DNA from 3 places in the Uliginosibacterium sp. sgz301328 genome. Region 2 is predicted to be linked to each of the others. Evidence: predicted binding sites of a transcription regulator. Region 2 holds the regulator's gene; each other region holds the start of a gene.
The links. The regulator HrcA, encoded in region 2, represses chaperone genes, less so after heat shock. The targets are predictions, from matches to a motif close to TNTTAGCACTCNNNGNCNNNGAGTGCTAANA.
Positions count from the first base shown of each region.

Region 1 (4,283 bases), on a different contig from region 2:
GATCGCGCGCAGCACGATCTTGATGCCGGCTTCCTGGTCCGGGTTGTCGCCCTTGACGGCCACGTTGGCACGGGCGCGCAGCAGCGCCACGCCGCCACCGGCCACGACGCCTTCTTCAACGGCGGCACGGGTTGCGTGCAGCGCGTCTTCCACGCGGGCCTTCTTTTCCTTCATTTCGACTTCGGTCGCAGCACCAACCTTGATCACGGCCACGCCGCCGGCCAGCTTGGCCTTGCGCTCTTGCAGCTTTTCGCGGTCGTAGTCGGAGGTCGCGCCTTCGATCAGGGCGTCGATCTGGGCAACGCGAGCCTGGATCTGGTCAGCCGAACCAGCGCCGTCGATGACGGTGGTGTTTTCCTTTTCGACTTCGACGCGCTTGGCTTGGCCGAGGTCTTGCAGGGTTGCCTTTTCCAGCGACAGGCCGACTTCTTCGGAGATCACCGTGCCGCCCGTCAGGATGGCGATGTCTTCCAGCATGGCCTTGCGACGGTCGCCGAAGCCCGGGGCCTTGACGGCAACGGTCTTCAGGATGCCGCGGATGTTGTTCACCACGAGGGTCGCCAGGGCTTCGCCTTCGACGTCTTCAGCGATGATAAGCAGCGGACGGCCGGCCTTGGCCACGCCTTCCAGCACCGGCAGCAGGTCGCGGATGTTGGAGATCTTCTTGTCGTACAGCAGCACGAACGGGGCTTCCAGAACGGCGATCTGGCGGTCCGGGTTGTTGATGAAGTACGGCGACAGGTAGCCGCGGTCGAACTGCATACCTTCCACGACGTCCAGTTCGTTTTCCAGCGACTTGCCGTCTTCGACGGTGATCACGCCTTCCTTGCCGACCTTGTCCATGGCTTCAGCGATGATCTGGCCGATGGATTCGTCGGAGTTGGCGGAGATCGAGCCGACCTGGGCGATTTCCTTCGAGGTGGTGGTCGGCTTGGCGTTCTTCTTGATCTCGGCAACGATGCCGGAAACAGCCTTGTCGATACCGCGCTTCAGGTCCGTCGGGTTGAAGCCGGCGGCCACGTACTTGAAGCCTTCGCGAACGATGGCCTGGGCCAGCACGGTCGCGGTGGTGGTGCCGTCACCGGCGTTGTCCGAGGTCTTGGATGCGACTTCCTTGACCAGTTGGGCGCCCATGTTTTCGAACTTGTCCTTCAGTTCGATTTCCTTGGCGACGGAAACACCGTCCTTAGTCACGGTGGGGGCGCCGAACGAGCGCTCCAGCACCACGTTGCGGCCCTTCGGGCCCAGGGTCACCTTGACGGCGTTGGCCAGGACGTTGACACCATTGACGATCTTGGAACGTGCGTCGTCGGCAAACAGAACTTGCTTGGCGGGCATTTGATACTCCAGGTATTGATTGATTCGGAATGCAGCGGATTCGCGGCGAAGTCGGTCGTGCGCCCCTCAGACAGGGGCGCCGCGGACTCAGGCCTCGATCACGCCCAGGATGTCTTCTTCGCGCAGGACCAGGACTTCCTGGCCTTCGACCTTGACGGTCTGGCCGGCGTACTTGCCGAACAGCACGCGGTCGCCAACCTTGACGTCCAGCTTGCGGACTTCGCCGCTGTCGAGCAGCTTGCCGTTGCCGATGGCCAGGACTTCGCCCTGATCGGGCTTTTCACCGGCGCTGTCGGGGATGACGATGCCGCTGGCGGTGGTGCGTTCTGCTTCGATGCGCTTGACGATCACACGGTCGTGCAAAGGACGGATTTTCATATCGACTCCTGTCGGACAAAACGTTGGTGGGCGCAGTGCGCCCGCACAAAAGAAAGCGTTTGGAGGCAGGAGTTTTGTTAGCACTCCCCCCCGGCGAGTGCTAATGATAGGTGCGAGGTATCGGGATTTCAAGTCGGGGCCCACGCAAATCCGCTCATGGCATTTGCGCAGGCCCGCGAAACGGCACTCGTCCGGGCTGGCTTACAGGGGGAATTGCAGGTTCAGTCCGGCGAACACCTGGAATTGCGGCACCGCGCTGCCATGCGAGATCACCGTCCACTGGGGCTCCACGAACAGGTTGTAGGTGATGCCGCCCGATTTCCACACCCTGCCCGCTCCCAGGCCCACCGGGATGTAACGCGAGTTGGTTTCCAGGTCGAAGCTCCAGGTGGCGGTGCTGCGCACGAACCAGCCCTTCGACAGGTTGTAGATCAGGAACGGCTGCGCGGTGGCGTTGTTCTGTCGGCGCCGGTCGCTATCGCCGGCGAACGATGTCTGCCAGGTCACCAGCGCGCCCAGCAGGCCCCAGGACTGCGGCGCGATCACCGCCCCGGCCAGGCCTGCCTGCCACTTACCCGTGCCCAGTGCGTCGTCGCTCGCGGTCGGCGCGGTCAATTGCGGCCCGACACCGATCTCGATGCCGCCTGCCTTGAACAGGAATATGTCGAACAGGTTGAGGTCGCCCGCACCGGTCTTGCGTCCGTTTGGCGCGACGTCGGGCGAGGTCACCACCGGCATGGTCGCCCGCATGATCTGCGGGCGACCGAACGCCTTGTGCGGCAAGATGGCGCGCAGCATGAAAGCGTTGGAGTCCTTGTCGTCGAGACCGTCGTAGGCGCCGACGTATTGGTCATGCAAATTGAAGCCGAAGATCGGCTGAAGAGGATTGTTTGCGGATTTGACATCGTCGCCGCTCACCTGCGCGCATGCCGGACCATGCATGCTCGCGGCGATCAGCGCCAGACATGCCACGCGGGAAAGTGCCTGCCATCGGACCATCGGAATCTCCTTGTCATGAACGTATCGCCCGGAACCACCAAGCCTCGTTCATCGGCGGGCATCCCGCGGACCGGAATGACCGCCCTTTCTCCACAAGAAGAATCGACCGCGCAATCGCCGCATTCGTCGCGTATTCCGGAGGAATCGTCGAACCTGCGCGAATGCGCGCGATGAACGTTCAACGAACGCGTGCGGCGGATTCGGGGCCGCGCATGATGTCGGCGCCTGCCTCACGATTGACCTGATCGCACGCAATGCGCGGCGCGGTGCGATCACGACAAAGACATATCCGAGGCAAGACCGTCCTCGCGCAGGAGGAATCGAAGAATGCCCGCCCAAGGATTGCCTGAACAACACCCGAAGATCCTGGCCGGCGACTCCGGCTCACCCACGCTGTCGCGCAAAGCGACCTAGCCGTAGCGCTGGCCGGCAACCACCGCCAGGCCGCAGCCCACGCTGCCGTACAGATCACCTTCCACCGCACGCGCAGCAGGGAAACGCTGCGCCAGCCCCTGACGCAATGCCGGCACGGCCGACGACCCGCCGGTGAAGAAAAGCGTGTCGATGCGCGAAGGTGCCACGCCCGCCTGCGCCAGACACGTTTCCGCGGCAACGCCGATGCGTTCTATCTCGCCTGCGATCGCCGCTTCGAACTCGCCGCGCTTGAGTGCGATGCGCAAGCCGTCTTCGGCTTCGTCGAGCGCCAGCGTGCTGAGGTCCGCCGCGGAAAGATCGATCTTGCCGGCTTCGACCTGCATCGCCAGTTGATGACCGGCCTGCTTGCGGATGACATTGAGCAGTCGCTCGAAGCGACGCGGTTCGGCCAGGTTGCGGGCGATTTCCTGGAACCCCGACCACACCTTGCCCTGGTAGGCCTGATTGATGGTGTGCCAGGTTGCCAGCAGGTAATAGACACTGTTGGGAATCGGTGCGCCGTTGCGGAGCGTGTCGCCCAGCCCGAGTTCGGGCATCACGCAGGCCAGCGAAAGACGCTTGTCGAAATCCGTGCCACCGATGTGCACGCCGGTGTTGCCCAGCAGGTCCGCCGAACGATCCGCCAATGCGCGACGCTCGGGCGACAGGCGAACCAATGAGAAATCCGATGTGCCGCCGCCGATGTCGACGATCAGCACGAGCTCTTCGCGCGTGATGTCCTGCTCATACGCGTGCGCCGCCGCGATGGGCTCGAACTGAAAGCTGACCTCGGCAAAACCCAGTCCGCGGACGATTTGTTCGAGCGTGTCCTGCGCCAGGCGATCGGCCGCGTCGTCCTCATCGACGAAGCGCACCGGGCGCCCGACGACGACCGCATCGCACGCATGACCACACGCGGCTTCGGTACGGTGCTTGATGGTGCCGATGAAGTCACCGACCAGCGCACGGAATGGCAACAAACGCCCGCCGATCTCGGTGCCGGCTTCCATCAGGCCGCTGCCGAGCAGGCTCTTCATCGACCGCATCAGCCGCCCCTCGTAACCTTCCAGGTACTCGGCGATGGCCGCGCGGCCGTAGGTCTGCCGCTCTTCGTCGAGGTTGAAGAACACGGCAGAGGGCAGCGTGGGCCTGCC
Region 1 is NZ_JBGVSA010000004.1:216,638-220,920, reverse strand. Features, by position in the region: gene groL (chaperonin GroEL) at 1-1,338, opposite strand, end outside; gene groES (co-chaperone GroES) at 1,426-1,716, opposite strand; gene ACDA63_RS04920 (hypothetical protein) at 1,918-2,715, opposite strand; gene ACDA63_RS04915 (Hsp70 family protein) at 3,126-4,283, opposite strand, start outside.
Region 1: a site for HrcA is predicted at 1,792-1,822, ahead of groES (co-chaperone GroES). Genes of this name have one in related genera too.

Region 2 (4,283 bases):
CGGATGCAAGAGCGTGACGTGCTGGGCAGAACGGCGCAGGCGGATGCGGTCCAGCGGATGCGCCTCGAACAGCGTCTGCCCGTCGAAGTGAATGCGTGCGTCGTATCCGGGTGAGATCACCAGTTCGACCACGCTTTCCTGCGCCAGCGCCAGCGGACGATACGTCAGCCCGTGGGGCAGCAGCGGCACGAGCACGATGCCTGCGAGCCTCGGATGCAGCAGCGGACCGTTGGCCGACAATGCATATGCGGTCGAGCCGGTGGGCGTCGCGACGATCATGCCGTCCGAGCGTTGCGAATAGATGTATTCGCCGTCGACGTGCAAATCGAATTCGATCATGCGCCCGCTCTCGCCGCGCGAGAGCACCACGTCGTTGAGCGCCACGGTGTGGAAGACGTGCTGGCCTCCGCGCAGCACTTCGGCGTCGAGCAGCATGCGGCGCTCACGCAGGTATTGGCCGGCCAGGATCTCGCCCACGCGCTGGATCATCTCGTCCCGGCCGATGTCGGTCAGAAAACCCAACCGCCCCTGGTTGATGCCCACCAGCGGTACGTTGTAGAGCGCCAGCCGCCGCGCGGCAGACAACAGGGTGCCGTCGCCGCCGACGACGATGGCCAGGTCGGCTTCCTCACCGATCTGCTCGAAACTCACGGCCGTCGCAGAACCGATCGCGCCCACCGCCTTGGCGGTGTCGGCTTCGATCCACACCGTCAAGCCTTGCGCGGCAAGGAACGCCTCCAGGCGGCCCAGCGCCTCGGCGGCTTCGCTGCTCTGGTATTTGCCCAGTAGCGCGACAGTTTTGAATACGATGGCGGTTTCGACGTTCATGGCGCCGCATTTTACCTATTCTGGACGCGGCCGCCCCGAGGTTTTCGGGTTTGCCCGAGGCCCCGCCCCGTCAGCCGGATGTGGCGCGATGTGTCAGAGGTCTTCCGCGAAGGCCCCCGGTTTCTTAGAATCGATACCTATGCCGGATGTAAAAGCCCCCACCGATTCACTCGATGCACGCGCCAAGGTCCTCCTCAAGACCCTGGTGGAGTGCTACATCGCCGAAGGCCAGCCGGTCGGCTCGCGCTCGTTGTCGCGCCAGTCCGGGCTCGAACTGTCGCCAGCGACCATCCGCAACGTGATGGCCGATCTTGAGGAACACGGCTTTGTCGCCAGCCCGCACACCTCGGCCGGCCGCATCCCCACCGCGCGCGGCTATCGCATCTTCGTCGACAGCCTGCTCACCGTGCAGCCGATGGAACAGGCCAAGGTGCGCGAGCTGGAATACCGGTTGCAGCCGAACGATCCGGCTCGCATGATCAGCTCGGCCTCGCAATTGCTGTCGCAACTGACGCAGTTCGCCGGCGTCGTGGTGGCCGCTCGCAAGGACAACACCAAGATCCGCCAGATCGAATTCGTCAGTCTGTCGGACACGCGTGTGCTGCTGATCATCGTCACGACCTCGGGCGACGTGCAGAACCGCATTCTCTTCACGCGCCGCAGTTATTCGGCCTCGGAACTGACCACGGCCGCCAATTATCTCAACCACCATTGCGCGGGCCTGTCGTTCAGCGAAATGCTCGGCCGGCTACAGGCCGAACTGGTCGCGTTGCAAGGCGACATGTCCGAACTGATGAACGGCGCCATCGCCGCCGGGCAGGAAGCCATGAACGAAGCGCGCGACACCAGTTACGTGGTGTCGGGCGAAGGCAACCTGCTGGAGATCGAAGATCTCTCGTCGAACATGTCGCGTCTGCGCGATCTGTTCCGCCTGTTCGAGCAGAAATCCGGCCTGATCCAGTTGCTCGACATATCCAACCGCGCCGACGGGGTGCAGATCTTCATCGGCAGCGAATCGGGCATCGCTTCGCTCGACGAATGCAGCGTGGTCACCGCGCCGTACGAAGTTGACGGCGAACTGGTCGGTACGGTCGGCGTCATCGGCCCCACGCGCATGGCTTACGAACGGGTGATCCCGATCGTCGATATCACGGCACGCCTGCTTACCAGCGCGCTGTCCCACCACAACAATTAACCGGGCATACACCGCAGGGCCGGCGATGCAACACGTCGCAGGCCTCGCGCGGCACATACATGTTCTCTCTTTTCCGCGAACCACCGCAGCAAGCCGAGCAGGCACCCCGCATCGGCATCCTCCTGATGAATCTCGGCACACCGGCCAAGGCCGATGCCAAATCGGTACGGCCGTACCTGCAGCAGTTCCTGCTCGATTCGCGCGTAGTCGAAATCCCCAAGATCGTGTGGCTGCCGATCGTCAATGCGTGGATTCTCAATACCCGCCCACGCCAGTCCGCGCTCAAGTATCGCAAGGTCTGGACGCCCGAAGGTTCGCCGCTGCGCATCCACACGGAGCGCCAGCGAAAGCTGCTGGCCGGCTATTTCACCGAAACCGGCCGCGACGACGTACAGGTAGCCTACGCCATGCGCTATGGCGAACCCGACGTGCGCTTCGCACTCGACTGGCTCAAGGGCCGTCAATGCGACCGCGTGCTGGTGCTGCCGCTCTACCCGCAATACGCCAGCAGCAGCACGGGCAGCGCTTTCGACGCCGTGGCCAAGGTCATGCGCCGGCTGCGCAAGGTTCCCGAAATGCGCTTCGTGCGCAGCTTCCATGACGACCCGGCATACATCTCTGCGCTGGCCGGCACGGTCACGCGCAGTTGGGCGCAGAACGGCAAGGGCGAAAAGCTGGTGATGAGCTTTCACGGCGTGCCACGCTACAGCATCGAAAAGGGCGACCCGTACTTCTTCGAGTGCCACGAAACCGCCCGCCTGCTCGCCCAGCAGCTCAACCTGAGCGACGACGAATACGTGGTCACGTTCCAGTCGCGCTTCGGCCGCACCGAATGGCTGCGCCCCTACACCGAGCCGACCCTGCGCGAACTGGCCGCCAAGGGCGTCAAGCACGTCGACGTCATCTGCCCAGGGTTCGTTTCGGATTGCCTGGAAACGCTCGAAGAGGTCGGCATGGAAGTCAAGACCGCCTTCATGAGCGCAGGTGGCCAGCAATACAACTACATCGAGTGCCTGAACGAAGATCCGGACTTCATCCGCGCGCTGCGCGACATTGCCAGCCGCCACATGGCCGACTGGCTCGCCCAGCCCGTGCCCGATGCGATGGAACTGATGCTGCGCGCCCGTCGCAAGGTGGCGCTCGTCGAAGCCATGCCCGCGAAAAACGGCAAGTAATTCCAGCCGACCGCCCCATGGCCGTATCGTCGGCCATGGGTGCCCGGCCCATTTGCGGCCAGCGGAAACCTGTCGCGGCTTCATCCGCTAGAATCACACGCCGCTGCCGGCGTTGCCGGCACCCCACTCCATTTTTCGATCCGTTTTCGATGTCCCGCCGCGAGTCTTCTGCCCTTTACGATCAGGTCCTGTCCGCCGACCGCGCCGCCCTGCACCGCGCCCTGCGCGAAGCGCGGCAGCCTGTGCGCGCGCTCGCCGATCTGCCGGAGAAGCTGCGCGGCCGCTTCGAGAAGAGCGCCGAACTGCGCGCACGTCGCCGCCAGAACCTCCCGCGCCCGAACTTCCCCGGCGAACTTCCCGTCAACCAGCGGCGCGACGAAATCGCCGAACTGATCCGCGCCAATCAGGTGGTGATCGTCGCGGGCGAAACCGGCTCCGGCAAAACGACGCAACTGCCCAAGATCTGCCTCGACATCGGTCGCGGCGAAGCCGGGCTGATCGGCCACACGCAGCCGCGCCGGCTGGCGGCGCGCGCCACGGCCACGCGCATTGCGCAGGAACTCGATTCCGAATTGGGCAGTACAGTCGGCTTCAAGGTGCGCTTTACCGACCACACTCGGGCGGACAGCTACATCAAGCTGATGACGGACGGCATCCTGCTGGCCGAAACGCAGGGCGATCCGTCGCTGTCGGCATACGACACGATCATCATCGACGAAGCGCACGAACGCAGCCTGAATATCGACTTCCTGCTCGGCTACCTGCGCCAGTTGCTGCCGCGCCGTCCGGACCTGAAAGTCATCATCACCTCGGCCACGCTCGACGCCGAACGCTTTGCGAATCACTTTGCCATCGGCGGCAAGCCGGCGCCCGTGATCGAAGTGTCGGGCCGCATGTACCCGATCGAAATGCGCTACCGCCCGATCGAGGACGAAGAGGCCGCCAAGCCCGCTGCGCGCGCCGGCGTGACGGTACGCAGCGATCCACGCCGCGCCAATCGCGATCTGTATGAAGCGATCGTCGAGGCCGTCGACGAGCTGCAACGCGTCGGCCCCGGCGATGTGCTCGTGTTTTTGCCCGGCGAG
Region 2 is NZ_JBGVSA010000035.1:5,115-9,397, reverse strand. Features, by position in the region: gene ACDA63_RS18405 (NAD kinase) at 1-828, opposite strand, end outside; gene hrcA (heat-inducible transcriptional repressor HrcA) at 968-2,023, shown strand; gene hemH (ferrochelatase) at 2,083-3,198, shown strand; gene hrpA (ATP-dependent RNA helicase HrpA) at 3,348-4,283, shown strand, end outside.

Region 3 (4,283 bases), on a different contig from region 2:
GGCAATCGCAATCAGTGGACCTACGGCATCGGCATCGGATATGTCTGGCAATGAGGGCCCTCCATGGCAACAAACGATGAACGCCCGGCATCGCGCAGTGCGCGCGCCCGTCGCACCGCTCCGCGCAAAACGGGGCGAGTGACGGGCGAGGCCGTGCGTCTGCACCCGGAGCAGTCGCATCCGCTACCGCCGGATGAACGCAGTCTTGCCGGCCGCATCCTGCGCGACGCGTGCCCACGCAAGGCGCACGGCGAGTGGAAGGAACCGGATGGGCGAGCCGATCCGATCGATACGCTGATCGCGTCGAGCATCGGGCGCATTCCGCAGCTCATTCCGATCCGCTACGGGCGGATGGCGACCTCGCCGTTCAGCTTCTTCCGGGGTGCGGCGGCCGTCATGGCAGGCGATCTCGCGAGCACGCCGATCTCCGGTCCGCGATTGCAGGTGTGTGGCGACTGCCATCTGCTCAATTTCGGCGGATTCGCCACGCCCGAGCGCCGCATCGCGTTCGATATCAACGACTTCGACGAGACCGCCGTCGGCCCGTGGGAGTGGGACGTCAAGCGCCTGGCCACCAGCTTCGTGCTGGCCGGGCGCAGCAATGGCTTCAATGACGAGAACTGCGAAGAAGCGGCCTGGGCCATGGCGGCCGCCTACCGCGAATGGATGGGGCGCTACGCGCTCATGCCGATCCTCGACGCCTGGTACGACAGCATCGACCTGCAGGAAGTGATCGACGCGATCGACGATACCGAATTCCGACGCTATGCGCGCAATCGACTGAACCGCGCCGTCGACAAAAGTGCCAGCGAAAAGGAGTTCGCCAAACTGGCGTTCTCGGCCGGCACGCGTCCGCGCATCAAGGACGAGCCGCCTCTGATCTACCACGCAGCCGACATGGACGATGAAGCCATCGCCCACGGGCTCGCACATGTCTACACGACCTATCTCGAATCGCTGCCGGCCCCGCGGCGTGTCCTGCTGGACCGCTACAAGGTGGCCGACATCGCCATCAAGGTCGTTGGCATCGGCAGCGTGGGAACGGAATGCGGCATCGTTCTGCTGATGTCCGGCAACGGCGACCCGCTGTTCCTTCAGTACAAGGAGGCACGCGCCTCGGTGCTGGAACCCTATGTCGGCGCGAGCCCCTATGCCAACCACGGCCAGCGGGTGGTGGCGGGCCAGCAGATCATGCAGGCCGCTAGTGACGCCTTCCTCGGCTGGACGGTGAGCCGTGCGAACAAGCATATGTACATCCGGCAACTGCGCGACGCCAAGATCAAGCCAGAAGTCGAGATCATGCGCCCGACCAACCTGCGCAACTTCGGCAGCCTGTGCGGCCGGGCGCTGGCCCGCGCCCACGCTCGCTCCGGCGACGCCGTATTGCTGGCCGGCTACCTGGGCAACAGCACGGCATTCGAAGACGCGCTGGCCGACTTCGCCAGCGCTTATGCCGACCAGACCGAGCGCGACCATGCGGCGCTGCTTGCCGCCATCCGCAACGGCCGCATCGAAGCGCACATGGAAGACTGAGGACGAGCGCCGCAGACAGAAACGCCGGCGTCGAGCCGGCGTTGGGGAATTGGTGCAAGGCCTGTCGGACTCAGCCCTGCCGGAGTCATCCCTGGGGATGTGCGCACTTTAGGGGCGCAAGGTTACGCCCGTGTGACGTTATCGTGCCCCGTGCCGGGAGTTGGATATCGATTAATTATCTGTATACAAACGATAAGTGGACCGCGGCCCTGAACTCGGGTCTGATGGCACGTCGCGTGCTGGCACATCGCCGAGGCAAGTCCCGAAATGACCAAACCCTCACCTTGCGGGAACCTTTTCCCGTTGTTAGCACTCATACACTACGAGTGCTAAAATGCACTCCGACCGGCGACAGAGCCGGTTCGATGTTTAGGAGGTGCCATGACACACAACACGTCTCAAGCGCTGTCGTTCCCCGTCCCCAACGCACTGGGCAGTATCGACCAGTACATGCAGGCGGCCAACCGTTTCCCAATGCTCACCGAAGAGCAGGAAATGGCGTTGGCGCGCAAGCTGCGCGATGAAGGCGACCTGGAATCGGCGCGCCAGCTCGTGCTGTCGCACCTGCGGCTGGTCGTCTCGATCGCCCGCAATTATCTCGGCTACGGCCTGCCCCACGCGGACCTCATCCAGGAAGGCAACGTCGGCCTGATGAAGGCCGTCAAGCGCTTCGACCCGGATCGCGGCGTGCGGCTGGTGTCGTTCGCGATCCACTGGATCAAGGCCGAAATCCACGAATACATCCTGAAGAACTGGCGTCTCGTGAAGATCGCCACGACCAAGGCGCAGCGCAAGCTGTTCTTCAACCTGCGCAGCATGCGTGGTGAATCGGCGTCGCTGTCGCGCAGCGAGGTCGATCGCATCGCCCGCACGCTCGGGGTGAAGCCAGAAGAAGTGGTCGAGATGGAAACCCGTTTCTCGGGCGGCGACGTGGCGCTGGACAATGGCCCGGACGACGACGAGTCGCGTGTCGCACCGATCACCTATCTGGCTGACGATGCCGACGAGCCGTCCGAAGCGCTGGCGACCGCGCAGATGGAACACCTGCAGGACGAAGGCCTGCGTTCCGCGCTGCAAAGCCTCGACGAACGCAGCCGCACGATCGTGCAACGTCGCTGGCTGGTGGAAGACAACCCCGCCACGCTGCACGAGCTGGCCGCCGAATACGGCGTGTCGGCAGAGCGGATTCGCCAGATCGAAGCCAAGGCATTGCAGAAGATGCGAGGCTTGATTGCAGCCTGAGCGGCACAGCGCACCCGAGCAAGGCCGGCACATGATTGCCGGCCTTTTTTTGTCGACGCGCTGGCAGGTGTTACGCACGGACTATCATTGGCATCTTCCCTGACATTGCGGAGGACGCATGAGCAGTTCATGGTTCCATTGGGCACTGATGTCGGCGGCCTTCGCCGCGCTCACCGCCATCTTCGCCAAGATCGGCCTGGCAGGCGTCGATTCGGACCTCGCCACGCTGATCCGTACGGCGGTCATCATCATCGTGCTGTCGATCTTTGTGTATGCCACCGGCAAATGGAGCAATCCGCTCCAATTGCCTGCCAAGACATGGACATTCCTGATCCTCTCGGGGCTCGCCACGGGCGCGTCGTGGGTGTGTTACTTCCGCGCCCTCAAGATCGGCGATGCTTCCAAGGTCGCACCGGTCGACAAGCTCAGCGTGCTGCTCGTGGCCGTTTTCGCGGTGATCTTTCTGGGCGAACGGCCGGCGCCGCGCGAATGGTTCGGCATTCTGCTAGTCGGCGCTGGCGTGCTGGTGTTGGGATTCAAGCGCTGATCGGCCAGCATGCAGGCCATTGCGGAACATCCGACCGAGTCATGCGCTACCAGGGACGTCTGACCGAATGGCAGGACGATAAGGGCTTCGGCGTCATCGCACCAAGCGACGGTAGCCGACGCGTCTTCGTTCACATCAGCGCATTCAGGAACCCTCTGCGCCGCCCTGTCGGCGGAGAGCTTGTCACGTACGAATGCATTACCGACGGGGACGGTCGGAGGCAAGCGCGCGCGGTGTCCTTCGCGGGCGATAACGCCTTTTCGGCCGCGCCCGGCGCGAGCAAGGTTCCGATTGTTTTTGCACTCGGGTTCGTGTCGGCGCTGGCTTTCGGCGTAATCAGCGGACGACTACCTGTGCTGGTGGCGCTGGTCTACCTCACGGCCAGCGCCGTGGCGTTCATCGCATATGCGCACGACAAATCGGCGGCACTGCGCGGTAAATGGCGAACGAAGGAGAGCACGCTGCACATTCTCGCGCTGGTGGGCGGCTGGCCGGGCGCACTAGCCGCTCAGCGCCTGCTGCGGCACAAATCCGCCAAGACCTCATTCCAGTCGATGTTCTGGATGACCGTGTTCCTCAATTGCGGCGCCTTCGCATGGTTGTTTTCGACGTCAGGGCAACAGTTCATCAGAACGCTTGCGGGCTAGCTTCTCGCGCAAAAGAAAGGCCGCTGAAGCGGCCTCTGAAATTCGGGCATGACGACATCAGCTCCCGTTCAGCAAGAGCTGGATGTCATGCGTGAGGCGCTCCGGCGTTTCGCCATTGCGGACGAACAGGCGAGCCCGGCCCTTGGGATCGAACACATAAATGCCCGCCGTGTGGTCCATCGTGTAATTCGGGCCGGCCCCGTTTTTCTGGTAGAAAACATTGAACGCCTTGGCCACCGCCATCGTTTCTTCCAGCGTGCCGCGCAGCGCGATATTGGTGGAATCGAACGCGCGCGCGTAGTTACCGATCTGCT
Region 3 is NZ_JBGVSA010000005.1:164,481-168,763, reverse strand. Features, by position in the region: gene ACDA63_RS05810 (MipA/OmpV family protein) at 1-54, shown strand, start outside; gene ACDA63_RS05805 (DUF2252 domain-containing protein) at 64-1,533, shown strand; gene rpoH (RNA polymerase sigma factor RpoH) at 1,915-2,775, shown strand; gene ACDA63_RS05795 (EamA family transporter) at 2,894-3,322, shown strand; gene ACDA63_RS05790 (DUF1294 domain-containing protein) at 3,364-3,969, shown strand; gene ACDA63_RS05785 (SCO family protein) at 4,027-4,283, opposite strand, start outside.
Region 3: a site for HrcA is predicted at 1,838-1,868, ahead of rpoH (RNA polymerase sigma factor RpoH). Genes of this name have one in related genera too.